One region of the Streptomyces sp. NPDC051286 genome, then DNA from elsewhere that is predicted to be linked to it. Evidence: riboswitches for the same ligand, from Rfam matches in the RefSeq annotation. Region 1 holds a riboswitch; each other region holds the start of a gene.

Evidence for each region. A riboswitch is a leader RNA that binds a small molecule or an ion and turns the genes downstream of it on or off. The one in region 1 is predicted to bind cyclic di-AMP.
Region 2: another riboswitch for cyclic di-AMP. It lies ahead of ACIBB8_RS17775 (transglycosylase family protein); the one in region 1 lies ahead of ACIBB8_RS11760 (NlpC/P60 family protein).
Region 3: another riboswitch for cyclic di-AMP. It lies ahead of ACIBB8_RS24820 (M23 family metallopeptidase); the one in region 1 lies ahead of ACIBB8_RS11760 (NlpC/P60 family protein).
Region 4: another riboswitch for cyclic di-AMP. It lies ahead of ACIBB8_RS32060 (peptidoglycan DD-metalloendopeptidase family protein); the one in region 1 lies ahead of ACIBB8_RS11760 (NlpC/P60 family protein).

What each region holds. Positions count from the first base shown of each region.
Region 1 covers NZ_JBITER010000009.1:51,765-58,708, reverse strand. Annotated here, with positions in the region: gene ACIBB8_RS11775 (GNAT family N-acetyltransferase) at 1-99, opposite strand, end outside; gene ACIBB8_RS11770 (NlpC/P60 family protein) at 170-1,219, opposite strand; gene ACIBB8_RS11765 (hypothetical protein) at 1,575-1,928, shown strand; gene ACIBB8_RS11760 (NlpC/P60 family protein) at 2,003-3,190, opposite strand; cyclic di-AMP (ydaO/yuaA leader) riboswitch at 3,198-3,362, opposite strand; gene pcrA (DNA helicase PcrA) at 3,620-6,067, shown strand; gene ACIBB8_RS11750 (M23 family metallopeptidase) at 6,365-6,944, opposite strand, start outside.
Region 2 covers NZ_JBITER010000015.1:139,576-146,519, reverse strand. Annotated here, with positions in the region: gene ACIBB8_RS17795 (exopolyphosphatase) at 42-983, opposite strand; gene ACIBB8_RS17790 (DUF501 domain-containing protein) at 1,058-1,666, opposite strand; gene ACIBB8_RS17785 (septum formation initiator family protein) at 1,748-2,218, opposite strand; gene eno (phosphopyruvate hydratase) at 2,364-3,650, opposite strand; gene ACIBB8_RS17775 (transglycosylase family protein) at 3,936-4,667, opposite strand; cyclic di-AMP (ydaO/yuaA leader) riboswitch at 4,671-4,842, opposite strand; gene ACIBB8_RS17770 (transglycosylase family protein) at 5,143-6,066, opposite strand; gene ACIBB8_RS17765 (cytochrome P450) at 6,172-6,944, opposite strand, start outside.
Region 3 covers NZ_JBITER010000026.1:78,725-85,668, forward strand. Annotated here, with positions in the region: gene ACIBB8_RS24790 (sulfite oxidase) at 1-692, shown strand, start outside; gene ACIBB8_RS24795 (SHOCT domain-containing protein) at 695-1,111, opposite strand; gene ACIBB8_RS24800 (hypothetical protein) at 1,307-1,528, shown strand; gene ACIBB8_RS24805 (SPFH domain-containing protein) at 1,628-2,824, shown strand; tRNA gene ACIBB8_RS24810 (tRNA-Met) at 2,937-3,010, shown strand; gene ACIBB8_RS24815 (PP2C family protein-serine/threonine phosphatase) at 3,239-4,393, shown strand; cyclic di-AMP (ydaO/yuaA leader) riboswitch at 4,654-4,806, shown strand; gene ACIBB8_RS24820 (M23 family metallopeptidase) at 4,818-5,930, shown strand; partial or broken gene ACIBB8_RS24825 (aldo/keto reductase) at 6,086-6,203, shown strand; gene ACIBB8_RS24830 (PrsW family intramembrane metalloprotease) at 6,195-6,944, opposite strand, start outside.
Region 4 covers NZ_JBITER010000052.1:4,261-11,204, forward strand. Annotated here, with positions in the region: gene ACIBB8_RS32040 (XRE family transcriptional regulator) at 1-191, shown strand, start outside; gene ACIBB8_RS32045 (DUF6126 family protein) at 225-398, shown strand; gene ACIBB8_RS32050 (tyrosine-protein phosphatase) at 421-1,233, opposite strand; partial or broken gene ACIBB8_RS32055 (alpha-galactosidase) at 1,430-3,534, shown strand; cyclic di-AMP (ydaO/yuaA leader) riboswitch at 3,798-3,974, shown strand; gene ACIBB8_RS32060 (peptidoglycan DD-metalloendopeptidase family protein) at 3,978-4,898, shown strand; gene ACIBB8_RS32065 (SGNH/GDSL hydrolase family protein) at 5,064-5,909, shown strand; gene ACIBB8_RS32070 (STM4011 family radical SAM protein) at 6,052-6,944, opposite strand, start outside.

The sequences.
Region 1 (6,944 bases):
CGGTTTGTGGCGGACGGTGAACGGGCCGACCCGGAGGCGGCCGGGGGAGCGGAGGGCGAGTGTCTGGGCGTAGGTCTGGACGTCGGTGTCCAATGGCATACGGGGTTCCCCTTCGACCGGTCCGGTGGGACTGAAGGACTCAGGACCGCGAACTGTGCAGCAAGGGAGCCTATGCGACCCGGGTCGCTCCCGCGAAGGGCATGCCGTCGATCGGCGCGATGCGGACCGGCGCTCCGGGGTGGGGCGCGTGGATCATCTGTCCGTCGCCGATGTAGAGACCGACATGGCTGATCCCGGAGTAGAAGAACACCAGGTCGCCGGGGGCGAGTTCGGAGCGGGGGATGTTCTGGCCGGCGTTGATCTGGGTGTATGTGGTGCGGGGGAGCGATACGCCGGCGGAGCGCCAGGCGGCTTGGGTCAGCCCGGAGCAGTCGAACGAGGACGGTCCGGTCGCGCCCCAGACGTACGGCTTGCCGAGCGCCCCGTAGGCGAACGCGATGGCCTCCGCGGCGCGGGCGTTGGGGGCCTGGGCGGTGCCTAAGCGCAGGGCGCTGCGATCCGCGCGGGCGGCGCCTCGGGCGGTGTCCGCGCGTTCGAACTCGGCACGCTCCGCGGGGGAGAGGGTGTCGAGGAGCTTCTGGGCGTCGGCCAGTCTGGCCCTGACCGTCGTCCGGTACTTCTTCAGGTCGGCCCGGCGGGCCGTGAGGGCCGCCAGCTCGTCCTCCGCCTCCGCGCGCAGCTGGGCGATCTCGGTGACCTGCCGTTGCACGTGGGAGACCTCGGCCGCCTGGCGGTCGACGGCCCGGTCCACGTACGAGGCCCGTTGCAGATACTGGTCGGGGTCCGAGGACAGCGCCAGCTGCACGGCGGGGTCGAGGCCGCCGGTGCGGTACTCCGCGGCGGCGAGCGAACCGAGTGCGTTGCGGGAGGCGTTGAGGCGTTCGGTCCTGCGGGCGGCCTCGTCGCGCAGCGCGTTCAGGGACTTGGCGGCGGTGGTCGCCTTCTCCTTCGCGCCGTTGTACTGCTCGGTGGCGACCTCGGCGTCGTGGTACAGCCGGTCCACCGCGGCCTTGATCCGGGCGGGGGTGGGCTGTGGTTCGGCGTGCGCGGAGCCCGGCAGGGCGGCGGCGGTCGCCGCCGCGGCGAAGGCGAGGCTGGCTGCGGTGCGGCCGGCGGAGCCGGGGTGCGGGCGCTGCCTGGGTTTCCGATGCGCTGCCACGGGGGCGGGGCTCCTTGCGTCGACTGCCCGTCGGGGCCTACCGGCGGGCCGCTGAGGTCCGGCGGCGGGACGCCAACAGGGGGAGCGGCCCGCCGCCGGATTTCTCGGCGGGGTGACCGGGCTGCCGTCCGGGTGCGGAGCGGTGGTGAAGCCGGCCACCTGGACAGGGACGCTAAGCCCGGGGCGCGGGGAAGAGTCGTAATGACGGTTATTGCCCGAACTTGGCGATGCGTTGTCGTTGAGTGACTGGAAAATTACATCAGAGTCAGGCAATTGGTGCAGATGCAAGCGAAATATCAAGGAGCCCCCACCTCGCCGAAGAGGGGTGATATGGCCCCGGCTAGGCTGCTGCCTCATGGACGTACTCATCAATGTCTTCGTCGCGCTGCACATCATCGGCATCGCCGCCCTCCTGGGCGGCTTCCTGACCCAGATGAAGGCGATGGGCGCGGGCACGGCACGCTTCGTCCCGGCGATGCTGCACGGCGCGCTGACCATGCTGGTCACCGGCGTCGCGCTGGTCGGGCTCAACCAGGCCGACGGCCATTCGGTCAACAACATCAAGATCGGCGTGAAGCTGGCGGTCCTGGTGGTGATCCTCGCGCTGGTCTACATCAAGCGGGACGAGGAGAAGGCCGAGAAGGGCGTGTTCGCGGCGGTCGGCGGACTGACGGTCGCCAACATCTTCATCGCGATGCTCTGGACCTGAGCCGGACCACCCTCATGCGAGAGTGAGCCCCTGCCGGATCCGGCAGGGGCTCACTCTCGCATGAGGGCCCGCCGCTACGCCGGGCGCACGCTGCCGTAGATCGGCATGTAGTAGATCGACTCCTCGCGGACGTTCGCCCCCGGCTTCGGGGCGTGGATCATCATGCCGTCGCCTTTGTAGATACCGACATGGCTGATGTCGTCGTAGAAGAAGACGAGGTCACCCGGCTGCAGGTTGGCGGTGGCTATCCGGGTGCCGACCTCCACCTGGTCCCAGGTGGTGCGGGGGATGTCGACGCCCGCCGCCTTCCAGGCGGCCTGGGTCAGCCCCGAGCAGTCGTAGGAGGAGGGGCCCGTGGCTCCCCAGACGTACGGCTTGCCGATCTGGGCGCGGGCGAAGGCGAGAACCTTCTCGGCCTTCGAGGTGGCGCTGGTGTCCGAGCCGGTCCCGGTTCCCGCGCCCGTCCCCGTCCCCGTGCCCGTCCCCGTCCCCGTGCCCGTGCCGCCGGTGGAGCCGGCCTCCTTCGCCGCCGCCTCGGCCTTGCGGTCCGCCTCGGCCTTGGCGGCGGCCTGCCGGCGGGCGAGTTCCTCCGCCTTGCGCTTGGCCTCCGCCTCCTTCTCGCGCTCCAGCGCCGCCAGCCGCGCCTTCTCCTCGGCCGTCAGCTTCGACAGCATCGCGCGCGCCTCGCCCAGCTTCTTCTGGACGGATTGTTTGCTAGTCCGGAGCGTGGCCTGGGACTCGGTGAGCGTCTCCAGGCTCTGCACCGCCTCGGTGCGCTTCTTCGCTGCCGCTGCCTGCTGCGTACGGAAGTCCGTGACCGCCTTCTGCTGCTGGGCGGTCATCCGGTTCATCAGCTGGTTCTGGTCGAAGTACGACTGCGGGTCGTCGGCCAGGAAGAAGGTGGCGGTCGGGGCGATGGAGCCGGTGCGGTACTGCGCGGCCGCGTAGTTGCCGAGGGTCCTGCGCGCCTCGTTCAGCTTGTCGGCGCGCTCGGCCACGTCCTCCAGCAGGGCGTCCACCTTGCCGCGCTGCGTGGCGGAGGCCTCCTTCGCCCTGTTGTACTGCTGGGTCGCGGTGCCCGCCTGCCGGTAGAGGTCGTCGACCTTCTTCTGCACGTCCTCGATACTGGGCTTGGGTGCGCCCGGAGCGGCCATGGCGCTCTGGGTCGACAGCAGGGTCACCCCTGCCAGTGCGGCCGTCGTGAGCCCGACGGCGGGGGTGGTGGTGCGTGCCCGGCTGCGCGGTTTGCGATGCGATGCCAAAACCGGCGTCTCCTTCCGTGGACCGCCTACCGGGTTAGCTGTCGGGTTCGGGCGGAACGGAAGGCTGCCCTACGGTCCGAGTGGGGATTTGGACCGATTCACCCCGGTTTGTCCTGTGGGTCCCCGGCTCCGAACTTCCCTGTGGGCAGCTCGGATTCGGCGTGGGAGCCCGCTCGGCGTGGTTCGCCTCAAGGGGGTACGGGCCGCCCGACGGAGCACGCTAGCCAACCGTGTTGCCGCTGTGAAGGTTGATGTTCGATATGTCCGATACGTTTTCGTGACCCTGGCGAAGAGGGGCCGGAGGACGTAGTCCGGGCCTCGTTTTCCTTACGGGGCGTGGGTGGCTGCTCTCCATGCGTAGGCGCCTTCCGGTCGGGCTTCTCCATGCGGCCGCAGAGTGTCGGTGTGTCGCCCTAGACTCGTGAGGCGATGAGCAGCCTCTTTGACGACAGCTTCCTGGCCGGCCTCCAGCACCCGGAGGAAGAACCCCCGCCGCCCCCCGAGGACTCCGCACCCGAAGCGGTGCCGGAGGACCTCTTCGCGGGTGTGTTCGACGCGCCCCCGCCGCCTCGGGACGCGTACTACCGGGACGGCGCCCACCGCCCCGCCATCGACTCCGCCGCCCTGCTCGACGGGCTGAACACCGAGCAGTGCGCCGCGGTCGTGCACGCCGGATCGCCGCTGCTCATCGTCGCCGGTGCGGGCTCCGGCAAGACCCGGGTGCTCACCCACCGCATCGCCCACCTGCTGGCCGAGCGCGGCGTGCACCCCGGCCAGATCCTGGCGATCACCTTCACCAACAAGGCCGCGGGCGAGATGAAGGAGCGCGTCGAGCAGCTCGTCGGACCGCGCGCCAACGCCATGTGGGTCATGACGTTCCACAGCGCGTGCGTCCGGATCCTGCGCCGCGAGTCGAAGCGGCTCGGCTTCACCTCGTCGTTCTCGATCTACGACGCGGCCGACTCCAAGCGGCTGATGGCCCTGGTCTGCCGCGATCTGGACCTCGACCCGAAGCGCTTCCCGCCGAAGTCGTTCACGGCCAAGGTCTCGAACCTGAAGAACGAGCTGATCGACGAGGAGACCTTCGCCGGCCAGGCGGCGGACGGCTTCGAGAAGACGCTCGCCCAGGCGTACGCGATGTACCAGTCCCGGCTGCGCGAGGCCAACGCACTGGACTTCGACGACATCATCATGACGACGGTCCATCTGCTCCAGGCGTTCCCCGACGTCGCCGAGCACTACCGCCGCCGCTTCCGGCACGTCCTCGTCGACGAGTACCAGGACACCAACCACGCCCAGTACACGCTCGTACGCGAACTGGTCGGCCCGGCCGGAGAAGCCGACGCCCCCGCCGAGCTCTGCGTCGTGGGTGACGCCGACCAGTCGATCTACGCCTTCCGTGGCGCGACGATCCGCAACATCCTCCAGTTCGAGGAGGACTACCCGAACGCGACGACGATCCTGCTGGAGCAGAACTACCGCTCCACGCAGACGATCCTCTCCGCCGCCAACGCGGTCATCGAGCGCAACGAGAGCCGCCGCCCCAAGAACCTCTGGACGAAGGCGGGCGAGGGCGCCCGGATCACCGGCTACGTCGCGGACACCGAGCACGACGAGGCGCAGTTCGTCGCCGATGAGATCGACCGGCTGACCGACGAGGGCGACGCGAAGGCCGGCGACGTCGCGATCTTCTACCGGACGAACGCGCAGTCCCGCGTCTTCGAAGAGATCTTCATCCGCGTCGGCCTGCCCTACAAGGTCGTCGGCGGTGTGCGCTTCTACGAGCGCAAGGAGGTCCGGGACATCCTGGCCTACCTCCGGGTCCTCGCCAACCCCGAGGACACCGTTCCGCTGCGCCGCATCCTCAACGTGCCCAAGCGCGGTATCGGCGACCGCGCCGAGGCGATGATCGACGCCCTGTCGTTGCGTGAGAAGATCACGTTCCCGCAGGCACTGCGCCGCGTCGACGAGGCATACGGCATGGCGGCCCGCTCGGCCAACGCCGTCAAGCGGTTCAACACGCTGATGGAGGAACTGCGCACGATCGTCGAGTCCGGCGCAGGCCCCGCCGTGGTGCTGGAGGCGGTGCTGGAACGGACCGGCTATCTCGCCGAGCTCCAGGCGTCCACTGACCCGCAGGACGAGACCCGCATCGAGAACCTTCAGGAACTCGCCGCCGTCGCGCTCGAATTCGAGCAGGAGCGGGGGGAGTCCGCCGGGGAAGAAGGTACGGGCACACTCGCCGAGTTCCTGGAGAAGGTCGCGCTCGTCGCCGACTCCGACCAGATCCCCGACGAGGACGAGGACGGCTCCGGCGTCATCACGCTGATGACGCTGCACACGGCCAAGGGGCTCGAATTCCCGGTGGTCTTCCTGACCGGCATGGAGGACGGCGTCTTCCCGCACATGCGCGCCCTGGGACAGGTCAAGGAGCTGGAGGAGGAGCGGCGCCTCGCCTACGTCGGGATCACCCGTGCCCGTGAGCGGCTCTACCTGACGCGGGCGGCTATGCGCAGTGCGTGGGGTCAGCCCTCGTACAACCCGCCGTCGCGGTTCCTGGAGGAGATCCCGGACCAGCACCTGGAGTGGAAGCGGACCGGGCCGATGGCGGCCCCGGCCGGACCGACGTCGGGGATCACGTCGTCGCTGTCCTCGTCGCGCGCCCGCTCGGGCCCCTCGGGCTTCGCGACCCGGCGCACCTCGGACAAGCCGACGGTCACGCTGGTGGTCGGGGACCGGGTCACGCACGACCAGTTCGGGCTCGGCACGGTGACGGCGGTCGAGGGAGTCGGCGATCAGGCGAAGGCGACGGTCGACTTCGGGGACGAGCGGCCGAAGAAGCTGCTGCTGCGATACGCGCCGGTGGAAAAGCTCTAGGAGGGCACGGAAGATCTTGGCCGGGCTCCCGGCGTCTTGCACGCACATCTGCGGCGTTGCCAAAACGGCCTGATAGCTCCGCTATGAGGCCGCTTCGGCGCCTTGCAGCTGCACGCACCAGACGCCGCTCGCTGATCCGGCCAAGATCTTCAGCACCCTCCTAGGGTCACTCGCTCGGATCATGCAGGGCTGACCCGAGCGAAAGACCCTGGGGGTCCGCCCCAGAGCCGACGGGGCGGGTGCGGGTGTCCGCCCCCTGTCGGCGGGTGGGGCCTGCTCCGTGGCGGGATCGGCTGCTCAGGATGGGTTGAGGCCGTGGCTGCGGAGCCAGGGCAGCGGGTCTATGGCCGCTCCGCCACCGGGCCGGACCTCGAAGTGCAGGTGCGGGCCGGTGGAGTTGCCGGAGTTCCCGGAGTAGGCGATGACGTCGCCGGCCTTGATGGGGCCCGAGCGGATCCTGGTGCTGCTGAGGTGGCAGTACCAGGTCTCGGTGCCGTCGGCCGTGGTGACGATGGCCATGTTCCCGTAGGCGCTGTTCCACTGGGTGCGTACGGTGCCGTCGGTCGCGGCCATCACCGGAGTGCCGTACGAGACGGGGAAGTCGATGCCCGTGTGCACGGACATCCAGTTGACGCCCGCCTGGCCGAAGTAGGCGCTGAGGCCGTGCTGCTTGACCGGCAGCAGGAACTTGGGCCGCAGCGCCTCTTTCCGGGCGGCCTCCTCCTCGCGCTTCTTCTTCTCGGCGGCCTGCCGCTCCCTCAGGTCGATGCGCTCCTGGGTGCGGCTGGCGCGGTCGGCGAAGTTCGCGGCGTCGGCGCTGAGGTTGGCGAGCTGGGTGTCGAGCTTGTTGTTGGCGGCGACCGGCTTGACGCTGCCG
Region 2 (6,944 bases), on a different contig from region 1:
CCCGTGAACAGCCTTTCGAGCGGGCTGCCGACGGCCTCCGGCTACGCGACGGACCAGGCGATCCCGTCGAGAATGTCGTGCTCGCTGACGACGATCTCGCGGGCCCCGGTCCGCTTCATCACGCCCAGCAGGACGAGCGCCCCGGCGGTGATCACGTCGACCCGCCCCGGATGCATCGCGGGGATCGCGGCCCGCTCGGCGTGGGTCGAGGTGACGAGCCGTCCGGTGATCTCCTGGACCTGCTCGAAGGAGATCCGGGAGTGATGGATCGCTTCGGAGTCGTACTCCTCCAGTCCCAGCGCGATCGCGGCCACGGTGGTGACGGTGCCGGCGAGGCCGACGAGCGTGGCGGCTTCGGTGAGCGGGACGGTCTCCTCGGCCAGATCGAGGGCAGCGTCGATGTCCGCGCGGATCGCGGTGATCTGACCCGGTGTGGGAGGGTCGGTGACGACACCGTCGCGTACGAGATGGCGCTCGGTCATCCGTACACAGCCGATGTCCACCGACCGCGCGGCCAGGACCCGGTCGTCGCCGACGACGAACTCGGTGGAACCGCCGCCGATGTCCACCACCAGGTAGGGCTTCGGCAGGTGTTCGGTCCCTGCGAGTTCCTTGGTGGCGCCGTCGAAGGAGAACTCGGCCTCCTGGTCGCCGCTGATCACCTCGGGCTCGACGCCGAGGATGTCCAGCACGCCGCGGACGAACTCGTCCCTGTTCTCCGCGTCGCGGGAGGCGGAGGTAGCGACGAAGCGGATCTTCTCCGTGCCGTACTCCTTGATGACGGCCGCGTACTGGCGGCAGGCGGCGAAGGTCCGCTCCAGCGCCTCGGGGGCGAGCCGGCCGGTGCGGTCGACGCCCTGGCCGAGCCGGACGATCTCCATCCGCCGGTCGAGCTCGACGAGCTCACCGGTGGACGGGTCCGCGTCGGCGACGAGCAGGCGGATGGAGTTCGTACCGCAGTCGATGGCGGCCACACGGGTCATGGGTGCTCCTAGAAATCAAGCCCCTCCGGCGATTGAGGAGCGGGGGTCGGGGGGCGGAGCCCCCGGGGGAACGGTCAGCCCTCGTCCGGCGCCCCGTCGGCCGGCCGGAACGCGAAGTGACCGCCCTCCGACGTCTCGACGGTCCGGCCGTCCTTCGCCTCCGGCGCGCCGCACGGCGTCACGCAGGGCCCCTTGCGCCACCACTCCGGCAGCATCGCAATCGCCTCGTCACCCAGCGGGTTCACGCCCGGCCCCGCCGCCAGCGAGTGCCCCACCAGCACGTGCAGACACTTCACCCGGTCCGGCATGCCGCCCGCGCTGGGAAAGCCCTCCAGCACCTCGATCGCGTCGCGCCGGGCGATGTAGTCCTCGTGCGCGGCACGGTAGGCAGCCGCCAGCTCCGGGTCCGTGGCCAGACGCTCCGTCATCTCCTTCATGACGCCGTTCGCCTCCAGCGTGCCGATCGCGGAAGCCGCGCGCGGGCACGTCAGGTAGTACGTCGTCGGGAACGGCGTACCGTCCTCCAGCCGCGGGGACGTCTCGACCACGTCCGGGTTGCCGCACGGGCAGCGGTGCGCGATCGCGCGCAGCCCGCGCGGCGGGCGGCCGAGCTGCTGCTGGAACGCGGCGATGTCCGCCTCGGTGGGTGGGGTGGACTCGGTCTGGGGAGGGGGCGTTTCCATGCCTGCCTTGGATCTACTCGGATGCGTGAACTGCGGCTCCGCACAGTGCTGCGGAGACGAGGTGAACAGGGGAATGAGAAGTCAGTTGCGGTCGGCGCTGTCCACGCCGTCCCACAGGTTGGAGTGCCACGGCCGGTCGGTCTCCTTCGCCCCTCCGCTGCGTTCCTTCGCCGCGTCGGCGTCGATCACCGTGTAGCTGGTCTCCCCGGGACTCACGTAGTGCAGGTGCTCCCGGGCCAGCCGCCGGACGTACGCGTCGTCCTGGAGGCGCGCCTTCTCGTCGCGCAGCTCCTCGGTGCGCTTCTCGGCCTCCTGCGCCAGCCGCTCCTGGTCGGCGATGTCGTCGCGCTGCGACACGTACTGCCGCATCGGGTACGCGAGCGCCACCACCAGGGAGCAGACGACCAGGGCGAGGAAAGCGGCCCGCCCGGTGAGCCGGGAGCGGCGGGCCTGGCGGCGGTTCTGGGACCGGTAGACGCGGGCGGCGGTCTGCTCACCGAGCAGTCGCAGCCGGGTCGCGGTGGAGAACCGGTCCCGGTCCTTCGCGGCCATGTCTCCGCCTCCCCACTACGCACGTCCGTCCCCGCACACGGTACGGGACCGAGTGGGGGGACGGACGGAGGCCATGGCCTTTGCCCGGCACCGGGCCTGCGATCAGCACTTACCGTGCTGATCCGTTCGCAGAGCGCTGTGCTGATCAGTTCGCAGAGCGAAACCGCGGGAACGCGGAGCGGCCCGCGTACACCGCCGCGTCGTCGAGGATCTCCTCGATGCGCAGCAGCTGGTTGTACTTGGCGACGCGGTCCGAGCGGGCCGGGGCGCCGGTCTTGATCTGGCCGCAGTTCACCGCGACGGCGAGGTCGGCGATGGTGACGTCCTCGGTCTCGCCGGAGCGGTGGGACATCATGCACTTGAAGCCGTTGCGCTGGGCCAGCTCGACGGCGTCCAGGGTCTCGGTCAGCGAACCGATCTGGTTGACCTTGACGAGCAGGGCGTTGGCGGAGCCCTCCTCGATGCCGCGGGCCAGGCGCTCCGGGTTGGTGACGAACAGGTCGTCGCCGACGATCTGCACCTTGGCGCCGAGCTTCTGGGTGATGACGTTCCAGCCGGCCCAGTCGTCCTCGTACAGCGGGTCCTCGATGGAGACCAGCGGGTACGCGGAGACGAGCTCCTCGTAGTACTCGGTCATCTCGGCGGCCGAGCGGGACTTGCCTTCGAACTCGTACTTGCCGTCCTTGTAGAACTCCGAGGCGGCGACGTCGAGCGCGAGCGCGATGTCCTTGCCCGGGGCGTAACCGGCTTCCTTGATGGCCTCGAGGATGAGGTCCAGGGCGGCGCGGTTCGACTCCAGGTTCGGCGCGAAGCCGCCCTCGTCGCCGAGACCGGTCGACAGGCCCTTGGTCTTCAGAACCTTCTTCAGCGTGTGGTAGACCTCGGCGCCCCAGCGCAGGGCCTCGGAGAAGGACTCCGCGCCGATCGGCGCGATCATGAACTCCTGGATGTCCACGTTGGAGTCGGCGTGCGACCCGCCGTTGAGGATGTTCATCATCGGGACGGGCAGCAGGTGCGCGTTCGGGCCACCGAGGTAGCGGAACAGCGGCAGGTCCGAGGCCTCGGACGCGGCGTGCGCAACGGCCAGCGAGACACCGAGGATGGCGTTGGCGCCGAGCGAGCCCTTGTTCTCGGTGGCGTCCAGGTCGAACATGGCCTGGTCGATCAGCCGCTGCTCGGTGGCGTCGTAGCCGACGAGCTCCGGGCCGATCTGCTCGATCACGGCGAGGACGGCCTTCTCGACGCCCTTGCCCTGGTAGCGGTTGGGGTCACCGTCGCGAAGCTCAATGGCCTCGAACGCACCGGTGGAGGCGCCGGACGGCACGGCAGCACGGCCCGTGCTGCCGTCGTCGAGGCCAACCTCGACCTCGACCGTGGGGTTTCCGCGGGAGTCGAGGATTTCCCGGGCTACGACGACGTCGATGGACGGCACGAGGCATCTCCTTCTGGGATATGACGCTGGTTGTGCAGGGTCGCTTTGGCCTTGCGACAAGAGCCTAACCGGCTGGGCCGCCTCGGTCCGCCGACCGCCCGCCCCCTGGGACGAAAAAGGACCCAAGGGCACTCGTAGCAGGGCAAAGGTCCAGATTTCTACTGGACGGTAACGACAACAGTTGAACAGTGAGTACCAAAAACCCCGACCCGGCGCGTACGGGGGAATCCGCGCCAGGTCGGGGGGCTCGGGGAGGAGAGAGCCCGTATCTACGGGGAGCCCGTCCTACTTCGTCAGGTGGAGCTGCTGACCCGGGTAGATCAGGTCGGCGTCCTCGACGATGTCCTTGTTCAGCTTGAAGAGCTGCTGCCAGCCGCCCTTCACCTGGTGCTGCGCGGCGATCTCGCTGAGCGAGTCGCCGGACTTCACCGTGTACTCGCCGTCACCCTTGGCGACCTTCTCACCGGTCGGCGTGGTGACGGTCTTCTTGGGGGCGGTGCCGCGGTCCGCGCGGGAGGCGGCGGGAGCCTCGGTGCGCTCGGCCGGCTTCGGCGCGGCCTGCTTCGACACGGCCTGCTTCGACTCCTGCGCCGGGGCGCTCTGCTGCGCGGTGGAGCCGGTGTCGACACCCGGGTCGACACCGTCGTTGGTGAGGCCACCGGCGCGGGCACAGCCCCAGGCGCCCGGGCCCTGCATGGCGAGGAGCTTCTCGGCGGTGGCGATCTGCTGAGCCTTGGTGGCGAGGTCGGCACGCGGGGCGTACTGCGTACCACCGGCGGCGGCCCAGCTGGACTGCGAGAACTGCAGGCCGCCGTAGTAGCCGTTGCCGGTGTTGATGGACCAGTTGCCACCGGACTCGCACTGGGCGACGGCGTCCCACGTGGCGACGGAGGCGGCGGAGGCGCTGGTCGCACCCATCAGGGGAGCGGCGATGGCGGCACCGGTGACACCGGCGAGCGTGGCGACGCGGACGGCCTTGGACGGGCGGCGGTGCTTGCCCTTGCTGTTCAGCAGCATGGAACTTCTCCTCACCGACGCCTACGAGGTGAGCTGTCGGGTTCGGGCCAAGTGAGTTGCCCGGTCGCGTGTCCTAGCACGCGGCTTCACCCCGAGCCGGTCCTGACGGCCTTTCGGTCATCGGGCCCGGCGGCTTACCTGGGTCCCCCGCTCCTGCCTACGGCGCTTTACGCGTCTGTTCCCTTCGACCGACGGCAGGATTCGGCGTGACGGTCGACGGGGCCCGCGGTGCGAGCGGTTCCGACCGTAAACGTATGCAACCTCGACATTCAAAGATGGTCATAACGGACAATCAGCCCTTACCCGCATCCGACTGCGCGGCGTTTTCGCAGGTGAGGGGTGACGCGGACAGACCCGACAGACGCGACACGCCAATTGACGCAAAGAGACCCATGTCTCACTTACGCATAAGCGGACATAGGTCCCTGAACTACCCCGGTTTTTGGGGTGCTTTTAGCCGTTTATCAGACTGCTCTCACTTCGACTTCATGCCGAGATCGAGGCTCTGGCCAGGCAGGATGAGGTCCGGGTCGCCGCCAACCGCACCCTTGTTCGCGTCATAGAGAGCGGGCCATCCACCGGGAACCTTCTGTGCGTCAGCAATCGCCCAGAGGTTGTCGCCCGGCCGGACGGTGTAATCGCGGTCGGCCGTCGCCGCGCGCGTGTCGCGCCCCTCACTGTTACCGCGGGAAGCATGCCGGCCCGAGTCCCGGCCGCCGCCCCTGCCCGTGTCCTGGCTCACCTCGGAGGCCGGTGCGCCGCGGTGCTTGCCGCCCGCCTCGTTGCCGGACGAGCCGGACTTTCGGGGCGAGTTGGACGAATCAGACTTCTTGGACGATGATGTGGCTGACGGCTCTGCCGACGGCTTATGCGACGCCTTGCCCGAAGGCGTGGCGGACGCCTTGTCGGAAGCCTTGTCGGAAGCCTTGGCCGACGCCTTGGCGGAGGGCCCCTTGGACGCCTTCCCGCTCTTCCCCTGTTCGGCCGACGGCACGACTCCCGGGTCGACCCCCGGCAGCACCCCGTCCTCCGTGAGCTCGGAGATGGCCGCACAGCTGGGCCACGCCTTCGGCCCCTGGTCCTCCAGGACCTTCTCGGCGACCGCTATCTGCTGCGAGCGGCTGGCGAGGTCGGCGCGCGGAGCGTATGCCTCACCCCCGTACGACTTCCAGGCATCCTGCGAGAACTGAAGACCGCCGTAGAAACCGTTGCCGAGGTCGGCGCTCCACATGCCGCCGCTCTCGCACTCCGCGACCCGGTCCCAGGTCGTGGCGTCGGCGGCATGCGCACCGGCCGCGCCGAGCAGGGGAATAGCGATGGCCGAACCGGTCACGCCTGCGGCGACGACGATCGCGGGTGCCTGGCGAGGGCGACGGTGCCTGCCGTTCGCGGAGCCCATGGGATTGCCTTCCGTGTGACTGACAAGTGACTGGTGAGTCGAACGGTGAACGTAGCGGCACTCGAACGCTTGTCACAAGTCGATGCAGCACAGATCACGTGAAAGTCACAGGGTTGACAGAGTGTCACCCTCATCGGAACGCCGGCCGGGACCGAACTCCACCGGAAGCGTGCGCAGTCCGCGCATGATGAGTCCGCCACGCCACCGCACATCGGTAGGTTCCACCGCAAGCCGCAGGTCCGGGAGGCGCCTCAACAGCGTGGCCAGGGCAGCCTGTCCCTCCAGTCGGGCAAGCGGTGCTCCCAGGCAGTAATGGATGCCGTGCCCGTATCCGAGGTGCTGATTGTCACGCCGCGCGAGGTCAAGGGTGTCCGGGTTCGCAAACCGCTCCGGGTCCCGGTCGGCGGCGGCGAGCACCACCAGTACAGGGTCACCCGCAGCGATCCGCTGCCCGCCGAGGGTCAGCGGCTCGGTGGCGAACCGCCAGGTCGCCAGCTCCACCGGACCGTCGTACCGCAGCAGTTCCTCGATGCCGGTTTCCAGCAGCCCTGTCTCCCCGGCGTCGAGCGAGCGCTGCAGCCGCTCCCGCTGCTCCGGATTGCGCAGCAGGGCGTACACCCCGTTGCCGATGAGGTTGACCGTCGTCTCGAATCCCGCGAAGAGGAGGATGAAGGCCATGGCGGCGGCCTCGTTCTCGGTGAGGTGCTCGCCGTGGTCACTGGCCCGGATCAGCCCCGAGATCAGGTCCTCCCCCGGGTTCTCCCGCTTCCGGTGGATGAGCTCCGCGAGATAGCCGCGCATCTTCTTCACGGACCGGGCCACCCCGCCACGCGGACCGCCGCCGTGGCGGATCATCATCCCCGCCCAGTCCCGGAAGT
Region 3 (6,944 bases), on a different contig from region 1:
TCGAGGCGGTGTTCTGCGGGGCCGACCACGGTATTGAGCAGGGTGTCGAGCAGGACTACCGGCGGAGCCTGCCGGTGGACGTGGCCACCGGCGATACACCGGAAGTGCTGGTGGCGTACGCGATGAACGGTGGTCCGCTGCCGCCGCAGCACGGCCATCCGCTGCGGCTGGTGGTGCCCGGCTGGTACGGCATGGCACATGTGAAATGGCTTCGGGAGATCCGGCTCACCGAGACCCCGTTCACCGGCTTCCAGCAGACGACCGCCTACCGCTACCGGCAGGAGCCCGACGATCCGGGTGAACCCGTCACCCGGATCGCTCCCCGGGCGCTGATGATCCCGCCCGGGTTCCCGGACTTCATGTCCCGGACCCGTTTCGTACGCCCCGGCCGGGTCCTGCTCCGGGGCCGGGCCTGGTCAGGGGAGCCGCCGGTCACCCGGGTCGAGGTGAGCACGGACGACGGCCGCTCCTGGTACGACGCCGACGTCGCCCCGCCGGAGGGGGACGGCAGACACACCTGGGCCTGGCAACGGTGGCAGGCGCCGTGGAAGGCGGTGCCCGGCACCTATGTCCTCAGCGCCCGTGCCACCGATGCCGGGGGCCGGGTCCAGCCCCTCACCCAGCCGTGGAACCGCGGCGGCTACGGCAACAACCTGGTCCAGCGGATCGCCGTCCGCTGCGTGCCGGGGTGAGCTCAGACGAGGAGTTTTGTCTTCGCCCGCTGGAACTCCTCGTCCGTGATCGCGCCACGGTCCTTCAGCTCGGCGAGTTTCGCCAGGTCCTCGACGCTGCCGCCGCTGGGTTTCGCCGGGCCGGGCGCGGGGCCGGTGGCGGCGGCTTCCCGTACGTACGCCTTGAAGGCGGCTTCCCGCTGCCTGGCTTCCTCGATGTCACGCTTCCCCATGGATTTACCGCGCACGATCACGTAGATCAGGACGCCGAGGTACGGCACGACCAGGGAGAGGATCAGCCAGCCCGCCTTGCCCCAGCCGCCGAGGTCGTGGCTGCGGAAGATGTCCGTGATGACCTTGAAGAGGAGGAAGAGCCACATGATCCAGAGGAAGAACCAGAGCATGGTCCAGAAGAGGTTGAGCAGGGGGTAGTCGTCCACGTTCCGCTCCCTGGTCGTCGCGTCGTTCGACTCGTCGCTTCGTCTCGGCGGCACAGCCCTGAACGACTGAATAACAAATCAGTCATATCACCGGATTTCACCCACCGCTCGCTGTCGTACGCACCGTTCCTCCGGGGCCGTTCCCGCGGAGGCGGCGCGGAGTACCGTGGAATGACCGAGGGAGGCGTGTGGCGTATGAGCGCCGCAGATGGGTCCGCCTGGAGCCCTATCGGGGCGATCGGCCGCGTCACCGTGCCGATCCCGCCGAACGGCCCCGGCGAAGTACTGGTGGCCGTACGGGGTGGGTCGGAGGCCTACACCGCATGGTCCGCGACGTCGATCGACAGGGACGTACGCGTCGTTGTCGTCGACTCGGTCTCGGCACGCGGCGTGATCGTCGAACGCCTGCCGTCCTGAACCGCGAACCGACGCCGGGGATCGACGCCGGGGGACGGTGACGGGCGGCGCCGCACCGGGACATCACGTCGAGAAGAGGCGTACGGCAGGAGTCCGCTCATGTTGTTCTGGCACGTTCCCGCGCCCAACGAGGCGATGCTCATCTCCGGATCGAAACGGCAGACGCACGACACCCAGTTCCGGATCGTCACCGGTCACGGCAGCTTCGTCGTGCCGGTGAAGCAGAGGGTGCGCATGCTCTCCCTGGCGCTGCGCGAGGCGGAGATCACCGAGGACTGCGTCACCCAGCAGGGCATCCGTCTCAACGTCCGCGCCGTCGCCGTCTTCAAGGTCGGTGACGATGCCGTCTCCATCGCGAACGCCGCCCGCCGCTTCCTGTCCGAACAGGACCAGATGGAGGAGCTCGCCGGCCGGATCTTCGCCGGACACCTGCGCTCCATCGTCGGCGGGCTGACCGTCGAGCAGATCATCCGGGAGCGGAACCGGGTCTCCCAGGAGGTCATCGCGGGCAGCCACGGCGAGATGGAGAAGCTCGGCATCGTCGTGGACGCCCTCCAGATCCAGGAGATCGAGGACTCCACCGGCTACATCAACAACCTCGCCGCCCCGCACGCGGCCGCCGTCGCCAGCCAGGCCCGGATCGCCGAGGCCAGGGCCGACCAGGAGGCGTCCGAGCGGGAGCAGCAGGCCGCGGCGCTCAAGGCCGAGTACGAACGGGACACCGCGATCAAGCGGGCCGGCTTCCTCGCCGAGACCGAGCAGTACAACGCCCGCGCCGCCCAGGCCGGACCGCTCGCCCAGGCCAGGGCCTCGCACGAGGTCATCGAGGAGCAGACCGCCCTGGCCGAGCGGCAGGCGGCGCTGGCCGCGCAACGGCTGGAGGCGGAGGTCAGGCGTCCGGCGGACGCCGAGGCGTACCGGCAGCGCACACTCGCCGAGGCCGCCCGGGACCAAGCGAAGTTCCAGGCCGACGGCACTGCGTACGCCGAACGGACCGTCGCCCAGGCGCAGGCCGACGCCAACACCGCGCGTGCCGCCTCGCTCCGGGACGGCAATCAGGAGCTGATCGCGGCCAACCGGATCGTGGAGAACCTGCCCGCCCTGGCCGACGCGGCCGCCCGCGGGATGTCGGGGGCCGACCTCACCGTGCTCAACGGCACCAACGGTGTCAACGAGATGGCGGCGGGCGTGGTCAGCCAGGGGCTGGCGATCCTCCACGCACTCCAGCGCGGTGCGAACACGGCGAAGCCGGTGGTCCACGCGAAGCGGGCCCCGCACATCACCGAATCGAACTGAGACCGACCGGCCGGTTCGGTTCCTCGGGGCAGTGGTTGGGAGCGGACGGGTGCGGGCGGATCAGCACATGGTCAACCGTCCGTCCCGGATGGCGTAGAGTTGTGTTCACCGACGCGGGGTGGAGCAGCTCGGTAGCTCGCTGGGCTCATAACCCAGAGGTCGCAGGTTCAAATCCTGTCCCCGCTACTGAAGAATCAGGCCCGGCACGCAAAGCGCGTGCCGGGCCTGATTCGTGTTTTCCGTCCCCCCTTCGGCCGATGCGGAGTCGCCGCGCGACGGGGCTCCGGCAAGCCTGGACAGTGGAGTGCGGCACCGTCCGCAGCCAGGCCCGTACTGGGCAGGAGACCGTGGGGCGTATCGGGCAGGAGACCGCAGGAGCCGCTGCGCGTACCGGGCAGGAGAGCACAGGTGGGGATGGCGGAGAAGCTGCGCGGGGTGCGGGGCGGGGGCGGCAGCCCTTCCCGGCGGGTCGTCCGCGCACTGCCGTCGTTGTTGATCGTCGCCGGGCTCGTGTTCGACATCCTCACCCCGCCGCCGTTCACCGCCGTGCCGCTGTTCGTGGCGGCCCCGCTGGCCGCCGCACCGTTCTTCTCACGGGCCAGCACCGTCCGTATCGGCGTCGCCTCGCTGCTCTCGATCCTCATCCTGCGGATCGAGAGTGGCACGGTGCTGCAGGTCGTGCCGTCCCTCGAGGTCATCACCGTGCTCACCGCCTCGATCCTTGCCCTCTTCATCAACGGAGTCGTAGAGCGCGGCAATGAGCAGCTGGCTTCGGCGCGGGTCATCGCGGAGACCGCCATGCGGGCCGTGCTGCCGGAGCCGAACGACTGGATCGGCGGGCTGCGGGTCGCCGCGCGGTACGAGGCGGCACAGGCGGACGAGTTCGTCGGCGGCGACCTGTTCGCCGTGGTGGACACCCCGCACGGCGTGCGGCTGGTGGTCGGGGACGTGCGGGGCAAGGGGCTCGACGCGGTCGAGGCGGTGGCGGTGATCATTGGTGCGTTCCGGGAGGTCGCCGAGCACGAGGCTTCGCTGGAGGAGGTGGCGCATCGGCTGGAGCGGGCGCTGGCGCGGGAGGGGGAGCGACGCGGCGGGATCGATCCGGTCGAGGGGTTCGTCACCGCCGTGCTCGCCGAGATCCCGCACGGTGGTGCCGAGGTACGGATCGTCAACCGCGGCCACCCCGAGCCGCTGCTGCTCCACCCCGACGGAAGGGTGGAGGTGCTGGTGCCGAGCGTGCCCGCGCTGCCGCTCGGCATGGGGCTGGGGGTGTGGCCGGACCTGGCCGACGCCTGGGGTCTGGCCGCCGGGACGACGCTGCTCGTCTACACCGACGGTCTCTCCGAGGCGCGTGACAAGCATGGGGTGTTCTACGACCCGGCGGCCCGGCTGCGTGGGCGGATCTTCCCCGGGCCCGAAGAGCTGCTGTCCGCGCTGACCGATGACGTACGGCTGCACACGGGCGGCAAGTCCACCGACGACATGGCGCTGGTCGCGGTCGTACGGCCCGCGGAGGGGCAGCCGGAGCGGCGCAGGACCGTGAAGATCGTGAGGCGCGGGCAGGAATGAGGCGCGGCTGCGGTGAGCGCACGAGGGCGATGCAACCGTGCGTAATCGAGGAGTGCCGCTCTGCATAACGTTTGACGCAACGTCAGAAAGACAGTAGTGACTGAGGCCGGGTCAACTCGCCCGATTCCGACCGGTTGTGTCCAGTAAAGTCCAGGCCAAGATCGTGGACGATCAGTAGGAACAGCTTGGAATCAGGCCTGTGCGTCTATTAACGTTCGATAACGCAGCGCGGTCGTCCCAGCCGTCGTCAGTGGCGGCACCGTGCGCGAGCGCCGAATTCCGCAAGGGAACCGGGGAACCACCTCCATGGGGTGAATCGGACACCTGTGTCTCGTGAGAGGCAGAGGAATCCGTAGGAGACCTTCCTGCTCCGAACCCGTCAGCTAACCCGGTAGGCGAGAAGGAAGGAAAGGAGTGCGCCTCCGTGGCGTCCAACAAGCCTGCCCCCGAAGCCCCTTCCCGGTTCGGCTCCGACTTCACCACTGAGTACGCAGCCGCGACGGGCACCGAGTCCGGCACCGGGCTCACCGCCGAGTTCGGGACCGAAGGCCTCGGAGAGACCGACCGGGCCTGGGAGGAATGGAACCCCACCGAGGAGTCCGTCCGCCCCGTACGCGGCAGGCACCGCGTCGCCAAGCAGCGCAACGGGCTCGCCCGTAGCTCCACGGTTCTCGGCGTCGGCGTCATCGCGGCCGTCGGCGCGGGCGGCATGGCCACCGCGCAGAGCAAGCCGCCGGTCTCCATCTCTCTTCCCGATTCCCTCGCGGAAAAGCTCCCCGACGCCAACTCCCTCCCCGGCGTGGGCGCGCTGTTCTCCGAGGAGTCCGCCACCGACCAGGCCCAGACCGCCGCCGCACCGCTGACCAGCGCGGGCATCACCACCGCCGAGGCCGAGCAGGGCGCCACCGACGCCGGCGAGGCGCTCCGCGCCCGCATCCTCCAGCAGGCAGAGCAGCAGCAGAGCGCCGCCGACGCGGAGGCCAAGGCGGCCGAGGAGAAGGCCGCCGCGGAGAAGGCGGCAGCCGAGGCGAAGCAGAAGCAGGACGTCGCCGAGGCCAAGGCCGAGGCCGCGAAGAAGAAGGCGGAGGAAGAGGCGAAGGCGAAGGCCGAGGCCGAGCGGCTCGCCAAACTGGCCGCCGCCTATGCCATTCCCACTTCCTCGTACACGATCACCTCGACCTTCGGCGTAGCCGGTTCGATGTGGTCCTCCGGCTACCACACCGGTCTCGACTTCGCGGCGCCGACCGGCACCCCGATCAAGGCCGTCCACACCGGCACCATCAAGTCGGCGGGCTGGTCCGGCTCCTACGGCTACCGCACGGTCCTGGAGCTCGAGGACGGTACGGAGCTGTGGTTCTGTCACCAATCGTCGATCGACGTCAGCGCCGGCCAGAAGGTCACCACCGGTGACACCATCGGCCGCGTCGGTGCCACCGGAAATGTGACGGGTCCCCACCTCCACCTGGAGGTCCACACCCCGGGCGGCACGGGCATCGACCCGATGACCTGGCTGCGCGACAAGGGCCTCACGGTCTGACGCGATGAACGCGGGCCGGTCCCACCGGCCCGCCACCGATCCCCGGCAGTCCTGACGCTCACCCCCCGACGTCAGGGCTGCCGGTTCGTTTGGCCACGGCTTTCGCGTGCGCCATGCATGGAATAGCAGCACCGCCGGAATCTGCTGATCCGCTTATGGCCGCTCTCCGCAGACTGGGCTCTTCCGGCCTTCAGGTCTTCCCGCTCGCCCTCGGCGGCAACGTCTTCGGCTGGACCGCCGAGGAGACGCAGTCGTTCGCCGTCCTCAGGGCGACAGGTACGGGTTGTGGCCGCCGTACGGCTGGTACTGCTGCGGAACCGGCGCCGGGGCCATGTAGTGCGGGCGCAGACGGCCCGTTGCCTGCGCCGCGTACGCCAGGGCGGGGGCGGCCACGTCCCGGCGCTGCCAGAGATGGTGCAGCAGTTCCAGTTCACGTGCGGTGAAGTCCGGTTCCGCCGCCCCGCGGCCGGCCCGGCGGCGCAGGAACGCCAGGGACGTGGCGAACGACTCGTACTCGGTGACCGCCCGCGCCGCCGCCTTGCCGCGCGCCTTGGCCTCCGCCTTGGCGTGGCTCCGTACCTGAGCCGCGATCCGGCTGTGAGTGCCGTGGGCGGGGCCGTAGGCAGAGGCGTATCCGTAACCCGGGGCTCCGTACTCCGCTTGCGCGTGCTGCTGGCGCGCCAGGTCCCGGGCCAGGCCGCGGGCCCGCATCGAGGAGAGCGCGAGCGGCTCGGCCGGGGTCAGCCAGCCGGCGGCCGCGTACGCGGGCAGTTCGGTCGCCAGGGTGCGCAGCTCCCGCTGGCGCGACCAGACCGCCAGCCAGGTGACCAGTCCGAAGACCGGGACCATGAACACTCCGTACACGACATAGAAGCCGTACGGGCCGAACGTCCCCGAACCGTTCCACAGGGCGTGCATGCTCATGGCGAGGATCAGTCCGAGCAGCGGCAGCGCGATGCGGCGGATGCGGTGGCGGCGTGCGCTGAGCGCCGCGAAGCCGAAGCCCAGGCCGGT
Region 4 (6,944 bases), on a different contig from region 1:
GGCGGCTGCGGGTGAGCCTCGGCGACACCGTGCACGATCTCGACCCGGGCGACAGCGCCCACTTCGACTCGCTCACCCCGCACCGGATCGCCGCCGTGGACCGCGACGGATCCGAGCTGCTCTTCGTCCACACCCTGTTGCAGAGCCCCGCCGCCGAGCTGTGCCTCGGCAGCGGTACCCACCGTCGCTGAGACCGGCCCGGTCGGTCACCAGAAAGGACTGTCATGTCCGATTCAGAGCACTTCGATCCGCTCACCCCGAGGTCCCAGAAGAACTACGACGCGCAGGAGCGGAAGTTTCCGCGCGGCGTGGTGATCAGGCTGTTCGCCTATCTCATCGCCGGACACATCTTCGCGGCCTTCCTGTACCTGCTCTTCGCGGTGGCCGGAAAGGGCTGACCTCGGCCGGTGTACGGTCCGGCTACGCCTCTTCGAGGAGCCGTCCGCGCAGCCGCTCCAGGATCTCCGGAGTCAGCTTCAGGCCCTCGGCGAGATAGCGGTCCGTGCTGCCCCAGGTCTCCTCGATGGTGCTGAAGGCCTCGGCGAGGTACTCGGCGCGGGCGTCGAAGAGCGGGCTGAGCAGCTCCACCACCTCGGGCGACATCCCGGTCGCCGAGGTGTCGGTGCGCCGGACCTTGTACCGGCGGTGCGGATCGTTGGACTTCAGGTAGTCGGCCTCGATGGCCTCGCGCTCGACGCCGACCGCCAGCAACGAAACCGCGATCGAGAGACCGGCACGGTCCTTGCCGGCCGCGCAGTGCATCAGAGCGGGAACGCTGTCCTCGGCCAGGGCGTGCAGCACCCGGCTGTGCTCGGCGGTACGGTCCCTGATGATCGACTTGTACGAGGCGGTCATCCGCGCCGCTCCCTTGCCGTCGGCAAGGACCGAGCGCAGCTGTGCGATGTCGCCGTCGCGGACCATCCGCCAGAACTCGGCGCCGTCGGCCGGGTCGGAGAGCGGAATGTTCACATTCCGCACGCCCGGCAGGTCCACGTCCGGGCCTTCGAGCCTGTGGTCCGCCGCATTGCGGAAGTCGAAGATCGTGTGCAGCCCGAGGCCGCCGAGGAACGCGGCGTCCTCGTCGGTGGCGTGCGCGAGGTGACCGCTGCGGAAGAGCCGTCCGTGCCGCACCCGGCGGCCGTCCACGGTCGGCAGTCCGCCCACATCGCGGAAGTTGCGCACACCTGCCAGCTCGGGTTCCGTCGACGGGACCTGCGGCACCTGCTGCGTCACGGTGTCTCCTGGAGTGTCTGGCGTCGGCGCGGCTCGCCGGCGAGGTCAGTTCCTGCGACGATACGACATTGAATTCTCTGGCCGTCATCTCGGCCGTTTCCCGCTGAACACCCCATGGAATTCCCCTCGCACGGGCGTTGCCCGGCCGTCGGCCGGCGGCCGATGATGTGCGGAACTGTGGGAATGCGGGGATGACGTGATCGAGACGGGTGAGCAGGGTCGGACCTGGCTGCTGACCGGGGCGAGCGGCAGCTACGCGCTGCACCTCACCGGCCGGGGCGAACTACTGCATCTGCACTGGGGGCCGCGGATCTCCCTCGCGGCCGCCGAGGCCCTCGCCGCCGCGCCCGAGCCGCCCTTGCGGGGCTTCGAGTCGCGGCTGGACGGCCGCGAGGAGTACCCGGTCGAGGGTGGCCCCGCTTCGTCCGGCCCGCTCTCTCCGTACGCACCCCCGAAGTCCGTGGTACCGAATGGGCGTTCGCCGGGGCCGTCGTGGACGGAGACGAACTCCGTATCGCGTTCGCCGACTCAGTGCAGCGGCTCGCGCTCACGCTGCACTACCGGATGCGGGACGACTCCGATGTCATCGAGCGCTGGGCCACCGTCACCCACACCGGTCCTGACGGTCCGCCGCTGGAGCTGTTGCGCGCCGACGCGGCGGCCTGGGCGCTGCCCGCCCGGGACAGCTGGCGGCTGAGTCAGCTGCACGGTCGCTGGGCGGCCGAGACACAGCTCGTACGGTCGGAGCTGACGTACGGCGAGAAGGTCCTCTCCAGCAGGCGCGGCCACACCGGACACCAGTTCCTGCCCTGGGTCGCGCTCGATGCGGACGGCGCCGCCACCGAGGAGGACGGCGAGGTGTACGGCTGCGCGCTCGGCTGGTCCGGCTCGTGGCGGATCGCGGTGCAGCAGCTCCCCGACGGGCTCGTGCAGATCACCGGAGGCGCTGGATACGACGACTCCGGGCTGCTGCGGCTCGCACCGGGGGAGACGTACACCACACCGGTGTTCGCCGGACTGTGGAGCGCCGAAGGGTTCGGCGGGGCGAGCCGGTCCTGGCACGCCTGGCAACTGGCCCATGTCGTCCCGGGCGCCGAGAGCCTGCGGCCGGTGCTTTACAACTCCTGGGAGGCGACCGGCTTCGATATCGCGGAGGACCAGCAGCGCGCCCTCGCCGAGCGCGCCGCGGCGATGGGCGTCGAGCTGTTCGTCGTGGACGACGCGTGGTTCGGGCGGCGCACCAGCGACCGGGCCGGACTCGGCGACTGGACACCCAACCCCGAGCGATTCCCCGGCGGGCTGAAGCCGCTCGCCGACGAAGTGCACGGACTCGGCATGCAGTTCGGCATCTGGGTCGAGCCGGAGATGGTGAACGCCGACAGTGATCTCTATCGCGCGCACCCCGAGTGGGTGCAGCACTTCCCTGGGCGGACCCGGACCGAATTCCGTCATCAGTTGGTGCTCAATCTGGCCCGGACCGATGTGCAGAACCATCTGTGGGAGCAGCTCGACAGGCTGCTCTCCAGCGCCCCGATCGACTATGTGAAATGGGACTTCAACCGCTGCTTCACCGATGCGGGCTGGCCGGGCGAGGACTATCCGCAGAAGCTCTGGATCGCGCATGTGGACGCGCTCTACACGCTGATCGACCGGCTGCGGGCCGCCCACCCCGGGGTCGCCTTCGAGTCCTGCTCGGGCGGCGGTGGCCGGATCGATCTGGGGATCCTCGCCCGTACCGACCAGGTGTGGACCTCCGACAACACCGACCCGCTCGACCGGCTCGCCATCCAGGAGGGCTTCGGGCAGATCCATCCGGCGCAGGTGATGGCCGCCTGGGTCACCGACAGTCCGAATGTCCAGCTCAACAGCAGGGTCAGTTCGCTGCGCTTCCGCTTCGTCAGCGCGATGGCCGGGGTGCTCGGGGTCGGCGGGGATCTCACCGAGTGGAGTGACGAGGAACTGGCCGAGGCACGGAGCTGGGTGGATCTCTACAAGGAGATCCGTCCCGCGGTGCAGCACGGCGCGCTGTACCGGCTGCGTGCCCCGCGCGGTGGACTCAGCGCCGTGCAGTACATGCACGGCGACGAGGCCGTGGTGCTGATGTGGCTGGAGGCACAGCGGTACGGGGAGCGGCCGCCGGCCCTGCGGCTGCGCGGGCTCGACCCCGCGGCGACCTACACCGACCTGGACACCGGGGCGGTCCACCACGGCGCCGTGCTGCTGCATCAGGGTCTGCACACCGGCCTGAGGGGGGACCTGGACGCGAAGGTGCTGAGGCTCCGACGCGGGGAACGCTCATGACATGTCCGTATTGCGTCTTTTAGCGGAACATGGCCTATTTCTACGGGAGATGATGCCCTCCTCGTGAGCGGGATCATATTCGTGACGGTGCGTGGTGGTGCCACGGATGGGTATTCCGGATGTCGCGCGGAAATCCAAGATCCGTAATCCACGGAGGGTGACCAGGATTCCGCGCCGATTTCCCGGCGCGGATTCCGTTGAGTAATCGACGGCTTGTTTCCGCCTTCCTCGCTCGCCTACGGTCACCCTCAATCCGGACGGACCGCCTAATCCTGCCGCCGCCCGGAATTCGCATCCACTCACGTGTGGCAGGAGCGGGGGAACCAGGTAAGCCGCCGCCCGGAGAGATCCGGTCGGCTCGGGGTGAAGTCGCGAACTGCGACCGGGCATCTCCAGCCCGAACCCGACAGCTCACCTCGTAGGCGCCGGAGAGGAAATTCTTCATGCCCGCATCGGGTAAGCATCGCCGTCCCAAGTCCAGCACGATCGCCCGTGGCGTCGCCGCCATCAGTGCCGGTGGCGCCGTCGTCGCCCTTCCGCTGCTCGGCGCCACCGGTGCCCACGCCGCGGAGCAGGCCGCGCCCACCGCGCAGTCGGCAGCCACGCACGCCGCCGCCGAGGCCGCGCCGGTCGTGAAGAAGCAGGTCGAGACCCGGACGTACTCCGTCGTCGCCGGTGACAACCTGTCGAAGATCGCCGCCGAGCAGCAGGTCGAGGGCGGCTGGCAGAAGCTGTACCAGGACAACCGCGCGGTCGTCGGCGAGAACCCGAGCCTGATCCTCCCGGGCATGAAGCTGACGCTCGGCGGCAAGCCGGCCGGCTCCGCCGCGACGACGGACACCACGCAGTCCGCTCCGGCTCCGTCGACCTCCTCGGCCGACAAGTCCGCGTCGCAGTCCAAGACTTCGGGCTCCGTCAAGACCACCACGGCCTCCGCCTCGGCCGGCCAGAGCAACAGCTCCGGCTACGTCCACCCGGTCCCGGGCAACCACACCACCGCCTACCGTGCCTCCGGCTCCAACTGGTCCAGCGGCAGCCACACGGGCATCGACTTCCCGGTCCCCACCGGCACCAGCGTGAAGGCGATCACCTCCGGCACCGTCGTCACCGCCGGCTGGGGTGGCGCGTACGGCAACCAGGTCGTCATCAAGCACGCCGACGGCCACTACTCGCAGTACGGCCACATGTCCTCGCTCTCCGTCTCGGCGGGCCAGACCGTGACCGCAGGCCAGCAGGTCGGCCTCTCCGGTGCCACCGGCAACGCCACCGGCCCGCACCTGCACTTCGAGATCCGCACCGGCCCGGCGTACGGGTCGGACATCGACCCGATCGCCTACCTGGCCTCGCACGGGATCTACGTCTGATCCACGGCTGATCCGGTCAGCTCGGTGAAGGGGCGGTGCGCAGCGGCGCGCCGCCCCTTCGCTTATTCCCCGTTTACCAAAACCTGACCGGTGGCCTATCTCACCACCCGTCAACCCCTTATTACGGTCGCGTAGGTCACATTCGGCGGTGCAGGATATGCGCTTGTGGCAGACGATTCGAGAAACAATCAACGTGGCGTCATCAACCGGCATGGCGCCATCGGGTCGTACGCAGCGATTGGCGACAGCTTCACCGAGGGAGTCGGAGACCCCGGCCCGGACGGAACCTTCGTCGGCTGGGCGGACCGTTTCGCGGTACTTCTCGCGGACCAGCTCCCGGACCCCGACGCGGCGACGAGCCCCGAGGGCTCCGCGCACGGAAACTTCCGGTACGCCAATCTCGCCGTACGCGGACGCCTCCTCGACCAGATCGTCGAGGAGCAGGTACCGCGCGCCAAGGAGCTCGCACCCGATCTGGTGAGCTTCTGCGCGGGCGGCAACGACATCATCCGGCCCGGCACCGACCCCGACGACGTGGCCGAACGCTTCGAGCGCGCGGTCGCCGAGCTCACCGACTCGGTCGGCACCGTCCTGGTGACGACCGGCTTCGACACCCGCGGCGTTCCCGTCCTGCGCCATCTGCGCGGCAAGATCGCCACGTACACCGCCCATGTGCGCTCCATCGCTGATCGCTACGACTGCCCGGTCCTCGACCTGTGGTCGCTGAAGTCCGTGCAGGACCGGCGAGCCTGGGACGACGACCGGCTCCACCTGTCGCCCGAGGGGCACACCCGGGTCGCGCTGCGCGCCGCCCAGGTCCTTGGTTTCGATGTACCGGCTGACCCCGACCAGGAGTGGCCCCCGCAGGCACAGCGCGGCACGCTGGAGGTCCGGCGCGACGACATCCACTGGGCGCGTGAGTACCTGGTTCCGTGGATAGGGCGTCGGCTGCGCGGCGAGTCCTCCGGCGACCACGTCGAGGCGAAGCGGCCGGACCTCCTGCCGCTTTAGGGCGTGTGTCGAAAGCCCCGCCTGCCAGGCGACGCCGGGCCCGCCCTACGGGCGGACGACGCTCCTTTCGAAACACGCCCCAAGCCCTCTCTTCGGCCTCATCGGCCGGACGTGCCCGTTCCCTTTCTGCCTCTCGGGGGCTTCAGGCTTGTCCGGCGACGGGGGACACCGGCAGGAACCGGCGCCCCGAGGGTGCCGGTTTGCCCGGGCGTCGGGCTGGTATGCGCTCCAGGACGCCACCCGCGAAGACGTCGTACAACGGCAGCGTCTCCAGATGTACATAGCCGATGTGGCAGTCGCAGACGGCGAGCGGACAGGCCCGCGGACCGAGCGCACGCCGGTAGCTGCCGTCGTACAGGTTGCCGAGCTCGGCCGGGACGAAGTGGCAACGGCGCACCGTGCCGTCGCCGTCCACCGAGATGACGGACTCGCCGGTCCGGCACGGCATGCCCGCCGAGCGGTGCGGGTGACGGCTGTACGGGAAGAGGGGGTCGAGGGCCGTCCAGCGGTCCGCCTCCTCGTCCGTGTAGCTCTGCCCCTCTGCGGCATTGACCCAGAGATAGACCTCGTCGGGCAGGTCGGTGCGGAGCCGCCGCGCCTCGTCGAAATGCTGCTCGAGACCGACGACACCGACGCTGTACCGGACACCGAGAGCGGACAGTTCCCGGCACCTGGCGAGGAAACGGTCGTACGGTGTCTGCCCCGGGTGGTACGTGCACCACAGTGCGATCTTGTCGCGGCCGGCTCCACCGGCTTCGGCCAGCCAGCGGGTACGACCGCTGAGATTGGTCTGGATCGCGACCCGGCCGATGTGCGGCAGCTGCGCCAGTTCCACCAACGCGCGGCGGTACCAGGAACGGACCAGCCCCTCGCCCCACGGCGTGAACAGCACTGAGATCCTGTCCCTGGTCTGCTCCGCCGCCCACGCGGTGAACCGCTCCAGGGCGGCGCGGTCGGCACGGAGCTGCTCCGGGCTGTCGCGCCGCTTGGCGAACGGACAGTACGGGCAGTCGTAGTCGCACGACGCCAGGGGAC